Regions from separate parts of the Cytobacillus sp. IB215665 genome, predicted to be linked through region 2. Evidence: riboswitches for the same ligand, from Rfam matches in the RefSeq annotation. Region 2 holds a riboswitch; each other region holds the start of a gene.
What was found. Region 2 has a riboswitch for cobalamin ahead of SLH52_RS19280 (energy-coupling factor ABC transporter permease). Riboswitches for the same ligand answer to the same signal wherever they lie in the genome.
Positions count from the first base shown of each region.

Region 1: linked by a shared signal. The riboswitch ahead of SLH52_RS10785 (ribonucleoside-diphosphate reductase subunit alpha) and the one ahead of SLH52_RS19280 (energy-coupling factor ABC transporter permease) in region 2 are both predicted to bind cobalamin.
Region 3: linked by a shared signal. The riboswitch ahead of SLH52_RS06425 (ABC transporter substrate-binding protein) and the one ahead of SLH52_RS19280 (energy-coupling factor ABC transporter permease) in region 2 are both predicted to bind cobalamin.

Region 1 covers NZ_JAXBME010000006.1:197,830-205,003, forward strand. Annotated here, with positions in the region: gene SLH52_RS10760 (S41 family peptidase) at 1-31, shown strand, start outside; gene SLH52_RS10765 (hypothetical protein) at 834-1,085, shown strand; gene SLH52_RS10770 (hypothetical protein) at 1,275-1,808, opposite strand; gene SLH52_RS10775 (NUDIX hydrolase) at 2,127-2,639, shown strand; gene SLH52_RS10780 (hypothetical protein) at 3,235-3,447, shown strand; cobalamin riboswitch at 3,700-3,918, shown strand; gene SLH52_RS10785 (ribonucleoside-diphosphate reductase subunit alpha) at 4,257-6,467, shown strand; gene SLH52_RS10790 (ribonucleotide-diphosphate reductase subunit beta) at 6,483-7,174, shown strand, end outside.
Region 2 covers NZ_JAXBME010000020.1:4,092-11,265, reverse strand. Annotated here, with positions in the region: gene SLH52_RS19295 (energy-coupling factor ABC transporter ATP-binding protein) at 1-258, opposite strand, end outside; gene cbiQ (cobalt ECF transporter T component CbiQ) at 274-1,050, opposite strand; gene SLH52_RS19285 (energy-coupling factor ABC transporter substrate-binding protein) at 1,037-1,342, opposite strand; gene SLH52_RS19280 (energy-coupling factor ABC transporter permease) at 1,587-2,357, opposite strand; cobalamin riboswitch at 2,586-2,786, opposite strand; gene SLH52_RS19275 (MerR family transcriptional regulator) at 2,936-4,183, shown strand; gene SLH52_RS19270 (MFS transporter) at 4,283-5,575, shown strand; gene SLH52_RS19265 (histidine phosphatase family protein) at 5,983-6,549, shown strand; gene SLH52_RS19260 (MFS transporter) at 6,657-7,174, opposite strand, start outside.
Region 3 covers NZ_JAXBME010000004.1:36,023-43,196, reverse strand. Annotated here, with positions in the region: gene cobD (threonine-phosphate decarboxylase CobD) at 1-348, opposite strand, end outside; gene cbiB (adenosylcobinamide-phosphate synthase CbiB) at 323-1,285, opposite strand; gene SLH52_RS06435 (adenosylcobinamide amidohydrolase) at 1,285-2,763, opposite strand; gene SLH52_RS06430 (iron ABC transporter permease) at 2,771-3,823, opposite strand; gene SLH52_RS06425 (ABC transporter substrate-binding protein) at 3,789-4,820, opposite strand; cobalamin riboswitch at 5,107-5,334, opposite strand; gene SLH52_RS06420 (ATP-binding protein) at 5,584-7,174, opposite strand, start outside.

The DNA.
Region 1 (7,174 bases), on a different contig from region 2:
TGAAAAAGCAATCCAGATAATTAATCAGTAATTAGCTATCTTGTTTGATTTGAATGTTGCCAAAAGATGTGCTTCTTTTTAAGAAAGCTCTTAATCCAGCAATATGACGCAAGAATGTAGTACTATCAAGGCTACTTTTAGGATAATAGCTATTTAAAAGTTGATCAGTCAGAAATGACTGGCTAACATATAAAACCCATGTAACCAAAGATAACGGGAACGACCAAATCGGACGTTCCCGTATTTTATGCACTAAAAAACAACAGTACATAAGACATTCTTCTTAAAGGTTTATTTTTAGGTGATCAGTTATCTATGTATAATCGTTTCTGTAATATAAAGGATAACATTCAGGGAGAAAAGGCTCCGTACTCCTTAAATTTTATCAAAAATGTAAATCAAAAAGTTTCTTTTCATGACCAATCTCACATAAGAGAATCACAATGTCCAACAAGGACGTTATGGCACAGTATATATGACCTCGAAAATCGCACTGTATTAATAGACTTTTACCTTGATGAAGAAAATGAAGCAATAACAAGATCGGGATACATTCGCCTTTCCCTATAAAAGAGTTAAATATCGAAGAAACGGTGAATCATTATTGAGTTCATTGATTGGCTAAAGATACGTTATGATATTTTGTTATTCATTAACTTGGCGCCTTTCTTGAAGAAGGGTGTCTTTCTTTATTGACGGTGTCATATTGTAAAATAAGGATGTTTAAAGAAAATTAATAATTAACGGATAATCATTCTTGAAGAGACTACAATGACCTAAATATATTAGATACTTCAGGTGAAATAAAAGGGTGAATAAATGGGAGGGATAATATGAAACAAGACAGGTTATTTATTTTAGGTTTGTTTCTTATTTTGAGTGGTACTATTTTGTTAGGGTTTATACATTTAGCAATATCAACTTACATCCCCAACTTGAGCGGCTGGAGTGATCCACCAGGTAAATTGCATACTATTCTTAATAATATATTAGGATGGTTTCCATATATTTTAAGTGTCGTAGAACTTTTAATTGGTACTATTTTAGTAGTGATTTCTTTAACGAATTCAAAGAAAGGGGGCTAATCACCTTAATATTAGGAGCATAAAATAAAAAGGAAACAAAGGCAATTAAATAGTAAAGAGTTCGGTTCAGATGTACAAAATTATAAATAACAGTAAAAAAAGATATTCAATTAGGTTGCAAATTAGTAACTTAATTAACAACAAAAATCGCAGTAAAAAAATGAGCATATTCGTTATGCTCATTTTTTATTATTGATTTAATAAACTAATTGTCTTGAAAATTCTTGAATACATTTCTTCAATATGTTCATCAGTCTTTTTATCATTATATAAACCATATTCCCATTTTTTTAATGTGTCTTCTTCTTGTGATGTGAGAACACCAACAGAATAACTATTACCAGCAGTCCAATTTGAAGTCTTGTCGTACTTTAAATCTTTTTCAGTAAAAGGAATATAATTATCAGTTCCGATAAAGAAAAATGGAATTTTTGAATTTAAGTAAACGTCTGCATATTGGCTTTCAGAAGCCTCTGAAAGGTTATCCTCTCTAATAAAGACTGCATCATAAGACTTCAGTTCTTCACTTGTCATTTCATCGGATGAAACTTCTGTAAATATAACTTGTAGCTCTTTTACAGCTGGTGGTTCTCCAACCACTGCTATTCTTAAAGAATGTCCTTCATACGTATCGAAATCTGGGCTTAAAGAACAACCTGTTAGAGCAACTGTTAGAATTAATATGATAAAACTTAAATATCTCTTTCCCTTTGATTTTTTCATATGCACCCCCTTAACATATTTTAACATAATATTTTGAACGCCTTGTTAAGTAAATTAATAACCGAGAAGTATACACGACTTATTGCATATAGATTATTTCTTTTAAATTAAATTGTTTTTTTACGATGCCTAATCGTTAAACAGATGTACCTATCATTTAATCTATTCAGCGGAGGCACTAATCTGAAATAAAAGTTTAGTGTCTTTTTCATTAGAGTGCTATATTCTGTGAAAAGGATTGCCTAAGTACTGAACATTTGAAATAATTGCTCTGAAGTTAAATGGGAATAGTCTGAAATCAAGTAATGAGGTGGAAATTTGAATTTTAACAAAATACTAGAGTTGCACAATAATAGAACATATAACGGGATCATTTACAGAGAAGCAATTAGGGCCATAATTATTTCGAAAAATCATATTTTACTAGTTCATTCAAATAGAGGGGACTATAAGTTTCCAGGAGGTGGAGTGGAAGAGAATGAGAGCCATTATGAAACACTAGTCCGTGAAGTGAGAGAAGAAACTGGATACACGAACTGTGTCGTTAAAGAAAAAGTTGGAACGGTAATTGAACGAAATATGGACGAATACATTAAAGATAAATTATTCCAAATGACTTCACATTATTATCTGTGTGAATTGACAAATAAAGAATACATCTCTCAACAACTGGATGAATATGAGTCTGTACTTGAATTCAAACCAAGATGGGTTTCCATAGAAGAAGCACTTAAAAAAAATGAAAGTCTTATGAATCAGTTTGAGAAAAATAGCTGGTTGAAACGTGAAACTTTCGTACTAAATGAATTAAAGCAATTGTATAAAAGGTAATTTTTAATTAGAGCAACAACGGAAGGTAGTTATTGTGACTTTGAAGGAAATCATGAAATTAAGTCTTGAACATAACAGCGCTAATCTGATGTACAGATTAGCGTATTTTTTTAGGGGTAGGTTCATTAACAAGGGATTTCCTTAGAACTGAATATTCGAAATAATGGGTATTGAGTAAAAGGAACAGAGTTGGTTAACGAGGTATAAAATATTTTGAGTGATTAAAAAATAGGTTGGTGAATTTGATGTCGAAAAAAAATCTTAATGATTTTTGCATCAGTGATGTTAATCTCTTTATTATGGATTGGGCATATCGAACAATAATAAAGGCAATTAACCGAAATAATAGTTTATGAGAGGTATTAGATGTTTTTAACGCTACAAAGGACAAAGTACTTGTTTTCAAATATCGTACAAAAGATAGAGAAACACTTACAAAAAACAATTAGGACACTTTAAAATCAACAAGGAAAACTCATCATCAATTGGTTTATCTGATGCTAACCTTACTGGATTTCTTACAGACTATTTCTTTACACACTATTTCTTAACAAACTCAGACACTGGTGAGAAATATCTGTATGGAATAGTGAATATGCCTAAAAATGTAAAAGAAATAAGTGTTAGTTATGATTTACCTAAGATGAACACTTTGCCATCAGAAAGGATTACAAGAAAGTCTTCAGTAGAAAATAATTTGTTCTTGTTAAATATGGTTGATAACACAGAAATGGGTGAAAATTGGTTGTTTTCTTTTTATGATGGAGATGGCAATTTAATTAAAGAGTCTTCTGAGTTTGCTTATTAACCAAACAATGGGGGGGCTTGAATACTATTATCAATCTCTTTTTTATTTGTCTTGAATTCGCACCTTCAATAATCAAAAAAAGACAGTTTAAGAGCTATTTGACGGAAAGTTTTTATAAAGAGTAAACAACACATAAAAATATTAAGCGGCGTGTAGTTCAATCTATTTTTATTGCAAGAAATGTCAAAACCTATTATAATTTAAATTGAAATTCAATATTTAGTAGTATAATTAAGTTGATAATACAATATTTTGTTATCTAGTAAAAAAGGTGTCGAAAATCGACGTATATGATGTTCGGAAAATATAGAACATCTCTTTATAGGGAATTTGGTGAAAATCCAAAACTGTACCCGCAACTGTAAGTGCTGATGAAATAAGCGAAACCACTGTGAAGTACGATTTCATGGGAAGGGCTTAAAGTAAAGCGAAGCACAAGTCAGGAGACCTGCCTTTTTTATGAAGTACTATTTTCTTCGGGAGTTGGGAGAATAGGACGAGGAGAAGAAAATCATTCAAACATTTTTTGAATGATTATTCCTAAAAGGGTGATAATTCTCTCTTTTACATATCCATCGTTCTGTTCGCTCATCTTACTAAGGATGAGCTTTTTTATATTTGTTAGGATGAACAAAGCCTAGCTCTGCCTTCTAACCCATCGAGTCACTTCACATTTTTCTAGCATGTAAAATGATTTCAATGCTTGTTGGAGGTAGACGAGGTTCATTCGCATTTTTTATTAAAAGGGGATGGAAAGAATGCAAAAAGTATTAGTTGAATATGAGCAGTTGGCTGGTAGTACGTCTGAGATGGTTTTAGATTATGTTCAAAAAATAGCTGATAGATTTCCTCATTTATCATTTGATGAATATCGAGAGAAATTAATGCTAGCATTTGAGAATAAAGATGAATGGCATAATGACCAACTAACTAACGTGTTAATATTATCAGCATTGGAAAGAATTACAGCGTTAGAACCTGATTGGACTTTCTTTGCTGCAAATATATACCTAGATTCGCTTTATCAAAAAGCGGCTAAAAATAGAGGTGAGCAGTCAGGTTACCACTATGGCTCATTTTATCAATTGCTATTAAAGCTGACAGAGATGGGAATTTATAGTCCGAAATTACTGGCACAATATTCAAGAGAAGAAATTGATTTATTAGCAGACATTATCGTACCTGAGCGGGATCAACATTTTACATATATCGGTTTATTAACATTATCAGATCGCTATTTGGCAAAGTCTCATCTAGGAGAAGTATTTGAGTTACCACAAGAGCGATTTCTCATCATTGCAATGACATTGATGATGAACGAAAATAAGGAAAAGAGATTAGCACTTATTAAGGAATCGTATTGGGCACTTTCAAATTTGTATATGACGGTTGCAACGCCAACACTTGCTAACGCTGGAAAAAGCTATGGTCAGTTATCAAGTTGTTTTATAGATACAGTTGATGATAGCTTGCAAGGAATATATGATTCGAATACAGATATCGCGAATTTATCTAAAAATGGTGGAGGGATAGGTGTTTATTTAGGGAAAATTAGAGCGAGAGGTAGTGACATAAAGGGTTTTAAAGGTGTTTCATCAGGGGTTATACCTTGGATGAAGCAGTTAAATAATACGGCGGTGTCTGTTGACCAGCTTGGTCAAAGGCAAGGAGCGATTTCAGTTTATTTAGATGTATGGCATAAGGATATATTGTCGTTTCTTGATACGAGATTAAACAACGGAGATGAAAGGTTGCGTACACATGATTTATTTACTGGAGTGTGTATACCTGATGTATTTATGGAGGTTGTTGAAGAACGAGGTGAATGGTATCTTTTTGACCCACACGAAGTAAGGAAAATAATGGGTTTTTCATTAGAGGATTATTTTGATGAAGAGCTTGGCAAAGGGTCTTTCCGAGATAAATATTGGGAATGTGTCAACAATCCGAACCTTTCAAAAGAAGCTGTAGCGGCGATAGACATTTTCAAGGCTATTATGATTTCACAGTTAGAAACAGGAACACCATATATGTTCTATCGAGATACAGCAAATAGAGCAAACCCAAACAGACATAAAGGAATGATATATTGTAGTAATCTGTGTACAGAAATTATGCAAAATATGAGTCCTACAGTTGTTGTTGAACAAAAGGTAGATGATGGACAAATCATTACTGTGAAAGAGCCTGGCGATTTTGTCGTTTGTAATTTATCATCAATCTCTTTAGCTAAAGCAGTTCAGGATGATGTCCTTAACCGGTTAATAAAAATACAAGTTCGTATGCTTGATAATGTAATAGATTTAAATGCAATTCCTGTATTACAAGCTGAAATAACAAATGAAAAATATAGAGGGATTGGGTTAGGTACATTTGGGTGGCACCATTTATTAGCATTAAAAGGTATAGCGTGGGAAAGTGAAGAAGCTGTCGCTTATTGTGATGAACTGTATGAACAAATTGGATACGAAACGATTCAAGCTAGCATGGAGTTGGCGAAGGAAAAAACACCCTATCCTGCATTTTATGGATCAGATTGGGAATCAGGAGAATATTTCGAATACAGAAGATATCATTCAAAGCAATGGATTGAGTTAAAAGGAAATGTTAAGAAGCACGGTATTCGTAACGGCTATTTGCTTGCAGTAGCACCTAATTCATCAACTTCGATCATTGCAGGGTCTACAGCAAGTATTGACCCGATATTTAGAAAAGAATACTCTGAAGAGAAAAAGAATTATAAAATACCAGTTACTGCTCCAGATTTAACACCTCATACAAATTGGTATTACAAGTCAGTTTATACTATTGACCAAAAGTGGAGTATTATGCAAAATGCGAAACGACAGCGTCATATCGACCAATCGATTTCATTTAATATTTACGTTCGGAATGACATAAAGGCAAAAGAATTATTGGAGCTTCATACACTTGCTTGGCAAAACGAATTAAAAACAACCTATTATGTACGGTCAACATCGACTGCAAACATTGAAGATTGCGATAGCTGTCATAGCTAGAAGAGGGGGATATTGATGATTACAATTGCAAAACGAGAGCTTATGGATACACAAGCACCTAACTGTTCGACAAGTATGATCAACGGGGCAAGTTCAAATATATTAAACTGGGATGACGTCCGTTTTCCTTGGGCATACCCAAAATACAAAGTAATGTTAGCAAACTTTTGGACACCGTTTGAAATTAATATGGGCAAGGATATAAAACAATTTCCACAGCTCTCTCAAGTTGAGCAAGAAGCGTTTTTAAAAATCATTGGATTATTAGCTCTTTTAGATAGCGTTCAATCTGACTATGCAAGTAAGGTTGCTGACTATATTACAGATTCTTCTGTCAATGCACTTATGATTATGCTGGCTCAGCAAGAGGTCGTTCACAATCACTCGTATTCCTATGTTTTATCAAGCATTGTACCAAAAAAAATTCAGGATGAAGTGTTTGAATATTGGCGTACAGAAAATACATTACGAAAACGTAATGACTTTATCACGAATGGATATAAAGATTTTACTAGACAGCCATCCATTGAAAACTTTTTGCACTCGATTATATATGATGTTATTTTAGAAGGCTTGTTTTTCTATAGTGGCTTTGCTTTCTTTTATAATTTAGCACGCAATCAAAAAATGGTTGCAACATCAACGATGATTAATTATATAAATAGAGATGAACAAATTCATGTAGGCTTATTTGAAAAAATATATAA
Region 2 (7,174 bases):
AATCCCTACCTGTTGACGTAATCTCTTTATCTCTTTGCGCTTGTACCGTAACGTTTCACCTTGAAAACAGATGGAACCACTCGTCGGTTGTAAAATCCCATTGAAATGTAAAAACAATGTTGACTTTCCAGCCCCGTTATTTCCTAACAAAGCAATTTTCTTTCCTTGTTCAATAGATAGAGAAATATTGTTTATAGCATCAGTCCCATCAGGATATTGGTATGTAATGTTTTCAAGCTCTATAATTGGTGTACTCATTAAACAGAACTCCTTTTACATAGCTGATGCTACGAATGTAAGCGTCAGCATTGATATCGCTACGATCCCCCAGTTCAGTGGATGATATTTATAGCTGCTTTCAATTTCATAATTACCATCTTGTCCACCACGTGTATCTACTGCTATTTGTAGTTCTTTTGCGTACTTCATAGACTTTACAAACACCCCTACTACTAGCTGACCTAAAGAATAAATTGATAGACGGTAATGTTGATAGCCAAGTCTAGAAGCTTGTGCGATATAGACTTCTTGGGCTTTATCTAAAAGTACAAAAATAAATCGATATGTGAATGCAACGAGTTCAATAAATAGTGTTGGTAGTTTCATTTTCTGTAGAAGCCATAAAATATCATGAAGCGGCGTAGATAATATTAAGAAATACATGCAACTTACAGTTGACAAAACGGTAAAAAATAAGCTTGTGACGATTGATATATTATCTGTAGTTATAAACAACTGCCACGTACCAATAGTCATTGACCATAACGAATTAATTACTTTGTAGTCATACGGTGCAATCGAAATAAGAATAGGTATAACACTAGAAAGCAAAAAGAATGATGGTAATAAAAGTAGTTTTATATAATCACGTACTGAGATTTTCGCACCGAAAACTATTGCCATGCTCATGATTAACAAAGTTATAACAGCAATAACTTCACTTTTTGTAATAAGACAGAAAAACAAAAATAAAAATGTGAAAACTGCTTTCTCAATAGGGTGAACATGTCGTAGCTGATTCAAATAAGCAAGCTGGTCAATCCGAAGCATGCTTCACCTCACTAGAAGATTCAGGGGAGAATTTTTTTCGTGCTCTACCATAGCCGATAACATAGCCGATTATAATTGCACCTATGGCCGCTTGTAAGGAAAATAGCAAGCTTTCTATCTCACCGCTTGGTGGCTCCCATAATACGTTGAACCAAGGCTCATAATTAGGTGCTATTTCACCAATCGCTTCTTCAGCTTGTCCATCTGCCCCACCAAATTCAGCATCCTGCTGTATAACTAAAGGAACAATAGCCAACAAGATGACCAACACTATCAAAATCAGATTTTTCATTAATTAACATACCTCCTTGTTTCAAATAGCTGTTTTCGCATTAATAGTTGCTTTTCGTAATAAAAGCTAAGCAAGCATTTAACTAGTACAGGACATCTTTTCTTCGCATTTCATACACATCAGATACTCAAATGGAAGTGAAAAAAATCATATACGATCAGAATCTTTCGAAAAACTGGAAAAATGGCTGTAGCATAATTGATTGAGTTAGTTCTCTTTTGCTAAAAAATGCTGCCTTGTTGTTCTAAGCCTTCTTTGAACTCATACTAACTGGAACATTTAATTGCTGTAATTCTCGAACATTGTATTTTGCAAGCAAGTTCATAACTACTACAGTTAATAGTCCCTCACTCACTGCTAAAGGAATTTGTGTAAAAGAGAAAATCCCAGCAAATTTGATAAATGATGCTACAACCCCTCCAACCTCAGTCGGAAATGCCAGAGCCAATTGAAAAGCTGTCACAGTATAAGTACTGAGATCTCCTAACATTGCTGCTAAAAAAACTGAGACTGCAAAAGAGAAATTTACTCTTAAGCCTGCTTTAAATACAAAATATGTAACCATTGGTCCTACAACAGCCATTGAAAATGCATTTGCACCGAGTGTTGTGATGCCGCCATGAGCGAGCAATAATGATTGAAACATTAATACAATCGTCCCTAGTACACTCATGACTGTTGGACCAAAAAGCACAGTACCTAGCCCAACACCAGTCGGATGTGAACTACTTCCAGTTACAGAAGGGATTTTTAATGCTGACAACACAAATGCAAATGCCCCTGATAGCCCAAGCATCGTCTTCACCTCGGGGTTTTCTTTCACTTTTTTTCGGATGGAGTACATCCCAACAGCCAAAAATGGAATCGTTAAAACCCACCAAAAAATAGCCCACCCAACCGGCAGAAAGCCCTCCATTATGTGCATCGCATATACTGGCCGAAATGAATTCAGCCAAAAATAACTAGTCAAACCAATAATAATTGTTACGATTAGCCAAGCATGTTTTCTTTTCATCAGTGAAGCTCTCCCCCATGTTTATAAAGGCTGATTCTAAATATATTGATATACACACGAATATTGCTCGTGGTTACTACACAAAATTAGAAGATTCCGAAAGAGCCTTTATGTAAAATAAAAAGAGCACTCAAACCATAAAGGATCGAGTGCTCAGAAAAAGTCAGTATTAACTATATGTTTACATACTAATTCTTAACAACACCTCCCTATATTCCCGTAGGTTACAATCGTGTTACTTAAACAGGCAGGTCTCCTGACTTATCTTCAACACTTCCTGCGCCTTCCCATTTCTTTACGAAACAGTGACACATATGCAGGTTGCTCAGACTTACAGTGGCGGGAACCGCGTCGGCTTTACACCGAACTTCCCTTTTAAGTTGTACACAGCTTTTACTTATGCACAACACCTGTTTATTTCATCATTCAGTTGTTATAATTCAGTATATTCTAAAATAAATTATGAGTCTAGCTTTTTTCATAGCATGTATATTTGTGAAAGGAAATTTCTAATAGTACGTGTATAATATAATAAATATTAATTTGATTTCTAATAAAACAAGTTAAGGTGACTAACTATGAAAATAGGAAAATTTTCTAAAGAAAATAAAATAAGCATAAATACAACTAGACACTACATAGACCTTGGCTTAATAACACCTGAGAAAGCATCCGGACAGTATCAATTTGATGAACAATGCCACAGAGATGTAAAGGATATTATTTACTTAAAAAACCTCGGCTTTTCGTTAAGTGAAATAAAAACAATCTTTCAATATAAAAGACTTGGCAAATTATCCGCACTAGAAAATAACGAATTTTACAAAGAGATTTTTGTAGAAAAGCTACATACGATAGAACATAAAATAGTCGAATACGAAGAAACGAGACAAAATTTGCAAAATGAACTTACCCATTTAAATACAACGAATAAACCTAAACAGCTTAAAATGGGTATGAGCTTATCAGTGCTCCCACTTTTAGAATGTAAAAAATGCGGGGCTACTTTAAGCATTAAAAATGGAGACATCGTTAACAATCAAATCTTACATGGTGTTCTTCAATGTAACTGTGAGCATCAACACTTTATTAAAGACGGAATTCTCTTCACCCCACAAACCATTCATCATGCTCACGACGTTAAAAGTCCAAGTCATATGATGAATGAATTCAACTATTTTATATCAGATTACATTAAGGAAACAGATAAAAAATATTTAGATCATCTATATCAGGCTGTTGACTGGTTTTATAAAAGGGTTAATTTTGAACAATTAACGCATAAAATACTGCTCCATCTTGGTACCGGAATTGGTTTCTCATTAAGGCATATCTATAACTCCTTGCCTAAAGATTGCCTCTATATTGCGGTTGATCATGATTACCAACGACATTACGTATTAAAAAGTATTTTAGAAACTTATGAAGAACAGAAAAACATCTTATTTATTTGTTCTGATTTCCTACATATTCCATTAAAAAAAGAAGCAGTCGATTTTTTAATTGATACAGGCAGTTCAGAGCATAGCTTTCAACATGAAAACTTTTTAATAGAGGAAGTACAGCTTTATTTAAAAGAAGAAAGTAATTTAATCGGTGCATATTTGACGTATGAAAACTATCATATAAAAAATGAAATCAAACCGTCTTATAGACAAAACTTTCAACTTAATAACATCAAAGAGAAATTAAAAACTTTACGCTATGACCTTGTCGACGATATGGTCTCTATTCCAGTTGATCAATCCCCTGGAAAGTATGAATTGCAATTACTAGATGGTGAGAAGATGTATACTTATCTATATTATGGAAAAAGGTTGGGTTAACCCGACCTTTTGTAAATTTCATCGTAAAAAAAACGTAAATACTACCTTGCTATTGCCCTTTCCCGATGAATTAGGATTACTATAAAGGAGGGGGAAATATTGAGGAATAAATTAAGTCAAATGTTTGATCCAAAATCTGATGTAAAAAATTTGATCTTACTTTCATTTGGAAGCATTGTCTCGTTATTTGGATCTTTCGTTTACTCATTTGCTATCAGTTTATATGTTTTGACAGAAACAGGTTCAGGGCTTTCATTTGCAACAAACTTAATATTATCTATTATACCGACCATTATTTTAGGACCTGTAGCTGGAGTTATCACAGACCGCCTGAACCGTAAATTCATACTAGTTTTTAGTGATGTATTAAGTGGCGTGGTGCTGCTTGTTTTATATGTAATTAGTCTTCATGAACTCCATTTATATTGGATTTATGCAATTACATTTATTTTAAATGTCTTCAGTACATTTGCTAGTGTGAGCATCGAATCATCTAAACCAAATATTGTTCATGAAAATAACTTGATGAAGATCAACGCGATCACAAGAATGATTTTTTCAATTTCTTTTACTTTAGGACCAATTATAGGAGGAATGGTATTTGCTTTTGTTAATATAAAAACCTTTATATTAATAAATGCTATCTCCTTTATCATTTCAAGTATAAGTGAGTGCTTTATTAATTTCCGATTCAACGAAAAAAATTCTCCTAACAAAAAAAAAGACCACTTTTTCATAGAACTAAAGGAAGGTTTTTCATATATTTATTCTCAACAAAAATTACGGACAATTATCGTTCTGTCAATACTTGTTAACTTCTTTATTACTTTATCATCAACAATCCCAGTTCCATTTATTATTACAAATGTTCTAAAGCTTCCTTCTACTGCATTCGGAATCATTGAAGCGGCATTTCCAATTGGTATGCTAATTGGAGCTATTTTCATTGGAAAATTTATTTCAAAGTTACATTATCATAAGTTTTTAATACTTATGACTATGATCATCTCCAGTTTAACAATCCTCATTAGTGGACCATTGCTCTTTAACCAAACTTATCACCCTATTTTTTACACAATATTTTACTGTGTATTAAATATAGGCTTTGGGATTTCTTCATCATTTGTCGATATCCCTATCATGACGTTTATTCAACAAACGGTTCCTGATCAGTTAAGAGGGAGAGTTATAAGTACTGGCTTAACTATTGTTAAGACCGTTGTACCGATCGCTATGATACTGTCAGGAACACTACTAAACATCATCTCACCTTATTGGCTACCATTAGTCGGAGGATCAACACTGTTAAGCATAAGTTTATATATGTATTTCACGAAAGAAATAAGATCAATATCGTTGAGACACCATACACAGAATGCGGAAGCACCTTAATCTAGTTAAAAAAGTTTTGAAGCTGTATGCGATTAAGTTACTGCATATCAGCTAAGGAATAGCTATTTGCATTTTAGCAGCAAAGGAATGCTAATTTAATAGGCACTTTTTGTTAGGCTGTTTTCGATTGTTTTTCCTATTAATAAATATATATGAGAACAACTCAAGCTTCGGGGCATCTTTTCTTCTAAAAAATATTGATATAACAGCAAAGTATACTAAAACAGCCTTTTGTTATCTTTGTTGCTTTATTTCACTTAAATTCGAGCAACTGATATGTAGGATATGGTTTTTATAGTCTTCGTAAAAAAAGATGCCACTAACTGCTTTATCCGTGTTTATATCTTAGTAAGAAAAGAAACGAGCTGTGGAAAAAAACAATATCAAACATAAATGAAGGTGATTATATGAAAACAAACTTATTTCTTGTGCGCCATGCTCATGCTACTTATACACCTGATGAATTAAGTAGGCCTCTGTCTAAACAAGGTCTATTTGACGCAACTAACGTAACATCTATTCTTAAAGACGAGAAAATCGATATCGTCATATCTAGCCCTTACAAAAGAGCGATACAAACAGTTGACGGTATTGCCCAGCTTAGAGATATGGAGATAGTACTAAAAGAAGACTTTAAAGAGAGATTATTGTCTGACGGACCAGTTGAAAACTTCCTACAGGCTATAACAGCCGTTTGGGAAAATAAGCAGCTTTCATTCAAAGGTGGGGAATCAAATATAACTGCTCAGGCACGAGGTGTAAAGATAACTAAAGAGATATTATCAAAATATGAAGGTAAAAATATAGTCGTCGGTACACATGGCAATATTATGGTATTAATCATGAATTACTTTGACCCACAATTCGATTTTGCCTTTTGGAAACAACTCACCATGCCAGATATTTATAAATTATCCTTTGATGGACATGAGTTAGTAGATGTCAATAGATTGTGGAGTTCTCAAAATCATTAACAGGATTCGTCATTAAGTAGACTCGCTGCTATACCCGTTGTATCAAAAGAGATGAAAACCGTAGATACATTTGTATCTACGGTTATTTACTAAAACATGAGCATTTGTTAATTGAACTCATTACTAATTTTTGTTTCATAAGGTAATTCTTTAGATTTGTTTGGCTGATTAACAGATAAGTTCGTTAAATTAAGCTTAATGCTAACCATAGCACCGACTATTATGATGATTGCAGCTGTAACATAAGTAACGATTAATGATGTGTAAGTGACCAAAGGTCCAGCAACAGCTGACCCTACTAGCATTCCTCCAATAAACAATGGAGTTAATATTCCATTTGTTCTCCCTATATACTTTTCATCTATCATTTTAATGATGAGCATTCCAAGCATCGTTTGCCACATGGCTAATATTAAGCCTGTTATAAAATTCATTGTCGCTGTTAATACAAACCATACAGACAAAACCTCTATGATAAGTGAGAAAGACAAGAAACATAACCCTCCGACAATTACCCTTTTCACCTTAAACTTGTTGCCTAATATAGCAGCCATAATACTTCCAACAAACATTCCTATGCCTGCTAGCATATAAAGCCATTGAATACTCTCTTTATCTAGGCCTA
Region 3 (7,174 bases), on a different contig from region 2:
AGCGGTACAAGCAGTTCGATATTCTGAAAAAGTTGGCTCTAGTAACCCTACCTTCTTCCCAGCAAACAGTTGGGATAATAAATAAATACATTGGGATCCACCATTCCCAACAAATAGTTTTGAAGTTGGAATATTCTCCCTGTGAGAAATAGCCGAATATAGTTTACTAGACTCAATGTCTGGGTATTCAGTGACAAAGTGGAAGCTCTTGTTAAATTCGTCTTTTAAGGTGATAGGAGCTCCTAAAGGATTAGTGTTAACACTAAAATCTATTATCCTTTTTGGAGGTGCGATATTATATGCCTCGTACAGTTTTTTAGGATTAGCGCCATGTGTTGGTACTTTCAATGAACATCCCTCCTAGAACATAGAAAATAGTACACGCTATAACCGTTCTGATCATCACTTGATTTGCCATATCTATATGCTTTACAGTTAGTGCAACGATGGGTTCACCAATTGTCGCTCTATTGGATGCAACGCCCTTATAATAGTTAATCCCTCCTAACTGAACACTTAATATCGAAGCCATCGCCGCTTCTAGCCACCCACTGTTAGGACTGGGATGTTTGCTAGCATCACGAAATAAGAGTTTCATACATTTCTTTAATGACTGCTTTGTCAATGCAACATTTGCAACAATCATTAATACTCCAGATATTCGACTAGGAACAAAATTTAATAAATCATCAAATTTCGCCGCCGCCCAACCAAATTCTCGGTATGTTTCATTTTTATAGCCAAGCATTGAGTCGCACGTATTTGCTGCTCGATACATTACAGCTAAAGGGCCACCTCCAAGTATTGCGAAAAATAAAGGGGCTGTAATACCATCGCTCGTATTTTCGGCTACAGTCTCAACGACCCCACGAACAATTTCTGATTCATCAAGCTGTATCGTATCTCTTCCAACAATCCAGCTTAATTTCTCTCGAGCTAAATCTAGATTTTGATCAACTAAAGGTAGCTTAACTTCAATGGCGGCTTCCTTTAAACTTTTCGTTGCGATTGTTGTAAAGATAAACAGTGCCTCAACAAGCATGCCAATGGCCCAATGTAATGAATATAGGTAAAATATAACTGCCGCAGAAATGACTGTTGCAAAACCACAAACTACTATGACTGTTATTACCCCTTTGCTTTTTCTGAACCTACCTTCATTTAACGCATTATCACACTTCTTAATCATCCAGCCAAAACCTCTAACTGGATGGGGAAGCCATTTTGGATCTCCTATTACAAAATCTAAACCGAGCGCAATAATAATTGCAAAGATATGCTCTATCATTCACGACCACTTCTTCTTATTTTATTATTTTGAATAGCTTTCCTTGTCGCTCCATAAACAGTATGCCCAATCGCTTTACCAACAGGAGTAATAGATCCTGCATATTCTATAAGCTTGTTTGTCTGAGATGCTGCTATGACAATACTATCCGTCGAGGTTCCACTTGCTATAGTTGCTGACAAAGGGTCCATTATATGTTCATCATGGAGCGCTTTTGTCTTTGCTTCAGTAGCTATCATTATCGCTTGTACAAATGCAGCTTCCGTAAGTCTACCTTCAATAAAGATCATCATATTAATCGTCCCTGGATAAACCACCTCTTCTTCTCTATGTATTGCTCTACTCACATCAACTGCATTTGATGTACCTGCGGTTATGACTGTAAATATGTTAAGGTTATCAAGAGTAAGCGTTTCCGTAGCTACATCTTCTAATGTTGCTGCGGTCATCATGCCGATACAATCATGACTATTCATACTATGGCTTTGCAGAAATGATGCCATATCTTGTTTTGGATTGCTGCAATCATAATTTTTGTGGACGTGACGGTTTACAAAGGTACTTTTCCAACCAATTCCATCACCAATTATTGCTGAAGAAAGTGTTTTAAATGGTTGTTTAGTCTTTATAACAATTATTTCTTTAGATGTGTCCATTGATATTTGTGACATCAACCCATTTTCTTGTTGTAAAGTAGGTAATTTGGGGACGAGTGATATTAATGTTTTCGGTACTGTAGAGTGCTCACCTACAGTTAATTGTGTTCGGTATACGCTCATTAAATCTCTTTCGTTAAGTACTTTATTAGGCGCGTCCATCGCAACCATTTTTCCATTATTCAGCAAAAGAATTTTATCACAATAAAAACTTGCTAAGTTAAGATCGTGAAAAATTGCAATAACAGTTAATTCTGATGTCTTAGACCATTGTGATAAAGAATCTAGTAAACGGATTTGATACGATATATCTAGATGATTGGTTGGCTCATCTAACATGAGTATTTCAGGCTCTTGTGATAATGCACGTGACAAAAACACTCTTTGACGCTCTCCACCACTTAAAGATGCTAAGCTCATTTGCTCCATTCCCGTTAAACCAGTTAGTTGAATAGACTTTTTTACAACGTTCTCATCTTCATCTGTCCACTGAGGAAATAGCCCTTTTTGGTGAGCATATCGACCTAATTTAACTGTTTCTTGAACTGAATAATTAAATGATGCTTCAATAGTTTGAGGTAAAACCGCAATGATTTTCGCTAGTTTTTTTTGCTCATATTTTGTTATCGACTGGCCTTTTATTTTGATGTCGCCTGTATTAGCATGTACCATTCCACAAATTAATTTTAATAATGTTGTTTTGCCACTGCCATTAGGCCCAACTATACCTAAAATTTCTCCTTTTTTAACAGTGAAGTTAATATCATCCAACACCTTTTTTTGATTATAATGATAACTAACTTCCGTTACATTAATCATGACAATATCATCCTCTTCGATTCGATATAAAAATATAAGCAAACACAGGTGCACCAATTAAGGCTGTAATGACTCCTATGGGTAGCTCACGTGGAGTAATAATTGTTCTAGCGACTAAATCAGCAATAACTAAAAATGCCCCCCCATTAAGCATCGATAATGGTAATAGACGAATATGGTTCGCGCCCCATAATAGTCTTGTAATGTGAGGGATAACTAGACCTACAAAACCAATTGTTCCTGACACGGCAACAGCTGCACCTGTTAATAGTGAAGAAGCTGCCAAAATGGTCATTTTTCGTTTTGCCACATTAACCCCTAAAACTTTAGCTGATTCTTCACCAAATGAGAATGCATTTAACTCTCTTCCATTAACGAGTAGTAATACAGTGCCTACCATATAAAAAGGTAGAATAATCTTAATATAATCCCACCCCCTCATCGCTACACTACCTAATAACCAGTTAATGATTTGTCTTAATTCTTCACCAGTAAGTGCAATCATTAAAGAAATAATAGACCCTAAAAATGAGCTAAATATAATACCAGTTAAAATGATCGTTTCCACAGAAATGGATTTCTCAACCGCCCGGGCAAACACTAATACGAGTATGAGAGATAGAAAGGCAAAAGAAATACTAAATATCGGTAAAGTAAATTTCCCTATAAAAGGGATATGTATACCAAAAAAAAGCACAATTACTGCTCCAACTGATGCTCCAGAAGATACTCCGAGTGTATAAGGGTCTGCTAATGGGTTTTTTAACAACCCTTGAAATGCAGCCCCTGCAATCGCTAGAGAAGATCCAACTATAAAAGCTAGGATCACTCGGGGTAAGCGTATTGCCATAATAATATTAACTACTGCTGTATCAAGCGTCTCTATTGATCCTAAATGAAAAACACTATAAAAAATAACGTTTAAAATAGTAGAAAAGGGAATCGATAACGTCCCTATCGAAACCCCTAACAAAATTGAAAATATTACAAAACATACAGTAATAATATATGGTAGAACACGGCTTTTATTGATAAATGTCAGGATAGACAGCTTTTGCAAGTTCTTCTACTCCTTCAATTAAACGTGGACCAGAGATTGTTACTAAATCCGAGTTAATATCGAATACGAGCTTATCCTTAACTGCTGGTACCTCTTGCCAAGCATCTCGATTTAATACTTGTTCTACTGCATTTTCAACATAATACCCATATGTAATAACAATAACATCTGGATTAAGTAATACCGCATCTTCCTCAGTAAATTGTGGCCAACCTTCTTGATCACCAGCAGCATTTATTGCTCCAATCGCTTCGAGCATTTCATGCATAAAAGTACCTTTTCCAGTTGTATATAATTGAGCATCTACCTCTATCCAAACTACCTTTTGATCAGCTTCTTTAATTTCTGCTGATTTGTCTTTAATAAGATTCAATTTTTCTGTCATATCACTTATGATCTTGTCTGCATTTTCTTCTGTTCCTGTAACAGTGCCAATCATTTTAATTGAGTCATATACTGCTTGAAATGATGATGCATCGTTAACAACGACCACGTTTATACCAGCATCTCGTAGTTGTTGAAGACCTTCAGTAGAGCTATGGGCACTTGAGGCATGGGCAAGAACGACGTCTGGGTTTAATGAAATTATCTTTTCAACATTAAATTTTGCTCCTCCAACCCTTTCTATCTCGGCTACTTCTGGTGGATAATTAGCCCAATCACCAACACCAACCATTTTATCACCTAAACCTAACGCAAAAGCTATTTCTGTATTACTAGGAATTATCGACACAATTGCTTGTGGCTCTTCTTCTATTGTCACTTCATTACCTAATCCATCCGTAATTGTTACTGGAAAGCTAGACTCTGCTTTATCATCAACTTTAGTTTCCTGTTCTCCGTTTGTAGACTCTGCTTTATCATCAACTTTAGTTTCCTGCTCTCCGTTTGTAGAGGCAGCATTATTATTTACCTCAGTTTGACCGCAACCTACTAATAAAATGAATGATAAAATAACGAAAAAGACAGTGGGGAAGTACTTTTTAATGTTTAACATCTTTTTTTCTCCTTCTTTTGTAATATGGCTGTTTTCGCATTGATTGTTGTTTTTCGTATTAGGAAATATACATGTTCACAACTAGAGTTTCGTGGCATCTTTTCTTCTATACAACGATGAGAATGATTTTATCCTCTGTTGGTAAGGAAACAATAATGTTTAAGAAATAAGCCTAAATAGAAATAAGCCCATCCGAATTGGATGAGCTGTTAGACGGCATCATAAATGTATTGTTATTAATAAATACACTACTCGACCGTCTCAATACTCAATCCCCGAAGAATTGAAAACGTATATAGTGCTTGGCAGGTCTACTGACTCATGCTTCATCCTACTTTGATCCTTCCCATATGGCTAACAATATGTATAATATTATTATTCCATACAGTGGTAATATCATTTCGTCCACAAATACAGTTGCGGGGGCAGTTCTAGATTCACACTAGAATTCCCTTTTAAGTCTTTATGAGAATGTTTTAAAATTCTCTTGATATCCTATGTAGTATATAAGAAAAGACACCTAGCACTATTTATTTTTTAGGCTGTCTACGCATTGATTATTGTTACTCATGCAAAGACGGTAAGTATAAAGCTGATTGCTTAAAATACCACTTCTATCATTCTAATTTATTAACAATCGTATCTCCATATACGAAATGAGCCTTTTTAAAAATTCTTTTTCATAATACCCGATTATTAATATATTGACAAGAATAATCTGACTGCTTGGCAAAAACTTAACATGACATAATTGCGCATTTTATTATTGTGGTATAAAGAATGAAAATGTAGTTCCTTCATCAATTTTACTATGAACAAAGATGTTTCCATCGTGTGCCTCTATCAAATTCTTTGCAATGGCTAAGCCAAGACCAGTACCTGAACGTCCTCGCGTTCGAGCTTTATCTGCTTTATAGAAGCGTTCAAAGACAAATGGTAAGTCCTCCTCAGGAATTCCTGCCCCAGAGTCTTTGACGTCAATTTTCAAACCATCTTTTATAGAATTTACTTGTACAACAACAGTTCCCTGCTCATCAGTATAACGTATTGCATTATCAATCAGATTTGTTAATACTTGTTCAATCCTATCAGGATCAAACATAATTGTTTTATGTATTACGTTAATATGCACATCCAATGTAATTAACTTATCCTGTGCCAATCCTTGAAATTTGCGAATTATTCTTTGAATGTAAGGCTGAATATCTATCTCTTCTAAATGCAAATTTAAATGACCAGCTTCCATCCTAGCTAAATCCAACAGTTCATTCACTAGCCTACCCATACGTAAAGATTCATCATATATTACTTTTGCGATATCTTTCTTTTCTTGATCGCTACTAGCAATATCATCAATGATCGCTTCACTATATCCTTGTAACATAGAAATTGGTGTTCTTAATTCATGGGAAACATTCGCAATAAAATCTTCTCGTAGCTTGTCTAACCTTCGTTCTTCAGTCATATCTCGAAGTACTGCGACAGCTCCTCTGACAAATTTATTATCGTATAATGGACTCATGACGATAACCCAATTCCTACCTTGTAATGTGATTTCTATCGTCTGTTCTTTCTCAAAAGAAACAACTTGTTTAAACAATTCTCGAACCTCTGATGGTAGCTCTTCCGTAGGCTTCTCTAAATTACCTTGCTCATAATACCATGCTTGCAAAAATTGCTCAGAAGGTGGGTTTGAAACTAAGATCGAGCCATCTTTATTAAATGTAATTACACCATCAACCATACTGCTTAAAATGCTAGATAACTGCTCTTTTTCTTGACTTAACGCGTTCATATTATATTTTAATTGTCGCTCCATCTGATTAAAAGCAGTAGCTAAATCACCAATTTCATCATTCGTTAAAATCGGTACCTTCGTATCAAATTTCCCCTTTGCCACTTCGAACGCTGCTTCTCTCATTTTAAGCAGTGGAGAAGTTATTCTAGTTGACAAGAAAAAAGCAAATATTGTCGTTAAAACAATTGCGACTCCCGCAGCTAAAAGTATTAGTTTAGTTGTTTGGTGCGATGTCTCTTCAACAGCCCTTAATGACTGATATATAATTACTGCGCCATTTTCTTCGTTAGAAACTTTTAAAGGTGCAGCAACTAAAAACAATTGGCTGTTTTTATCTACTGGAGCTGTGATTTCATGTAAGTATTTCTTTTCGCTTATTACTTCCCTGTTTGTAAACACCCTAGCTAGTTGTTTATCATTAAAGATCGATGATATTGGTAGGTTTTCTAGTACATTACTATCAGGTGAATACCAATAATTTTCTTTATCATATACAATAATGACCTTCGTCATCTCATCAATTAATTCCCATGAAATATTCCGTGCTAATTGTTTA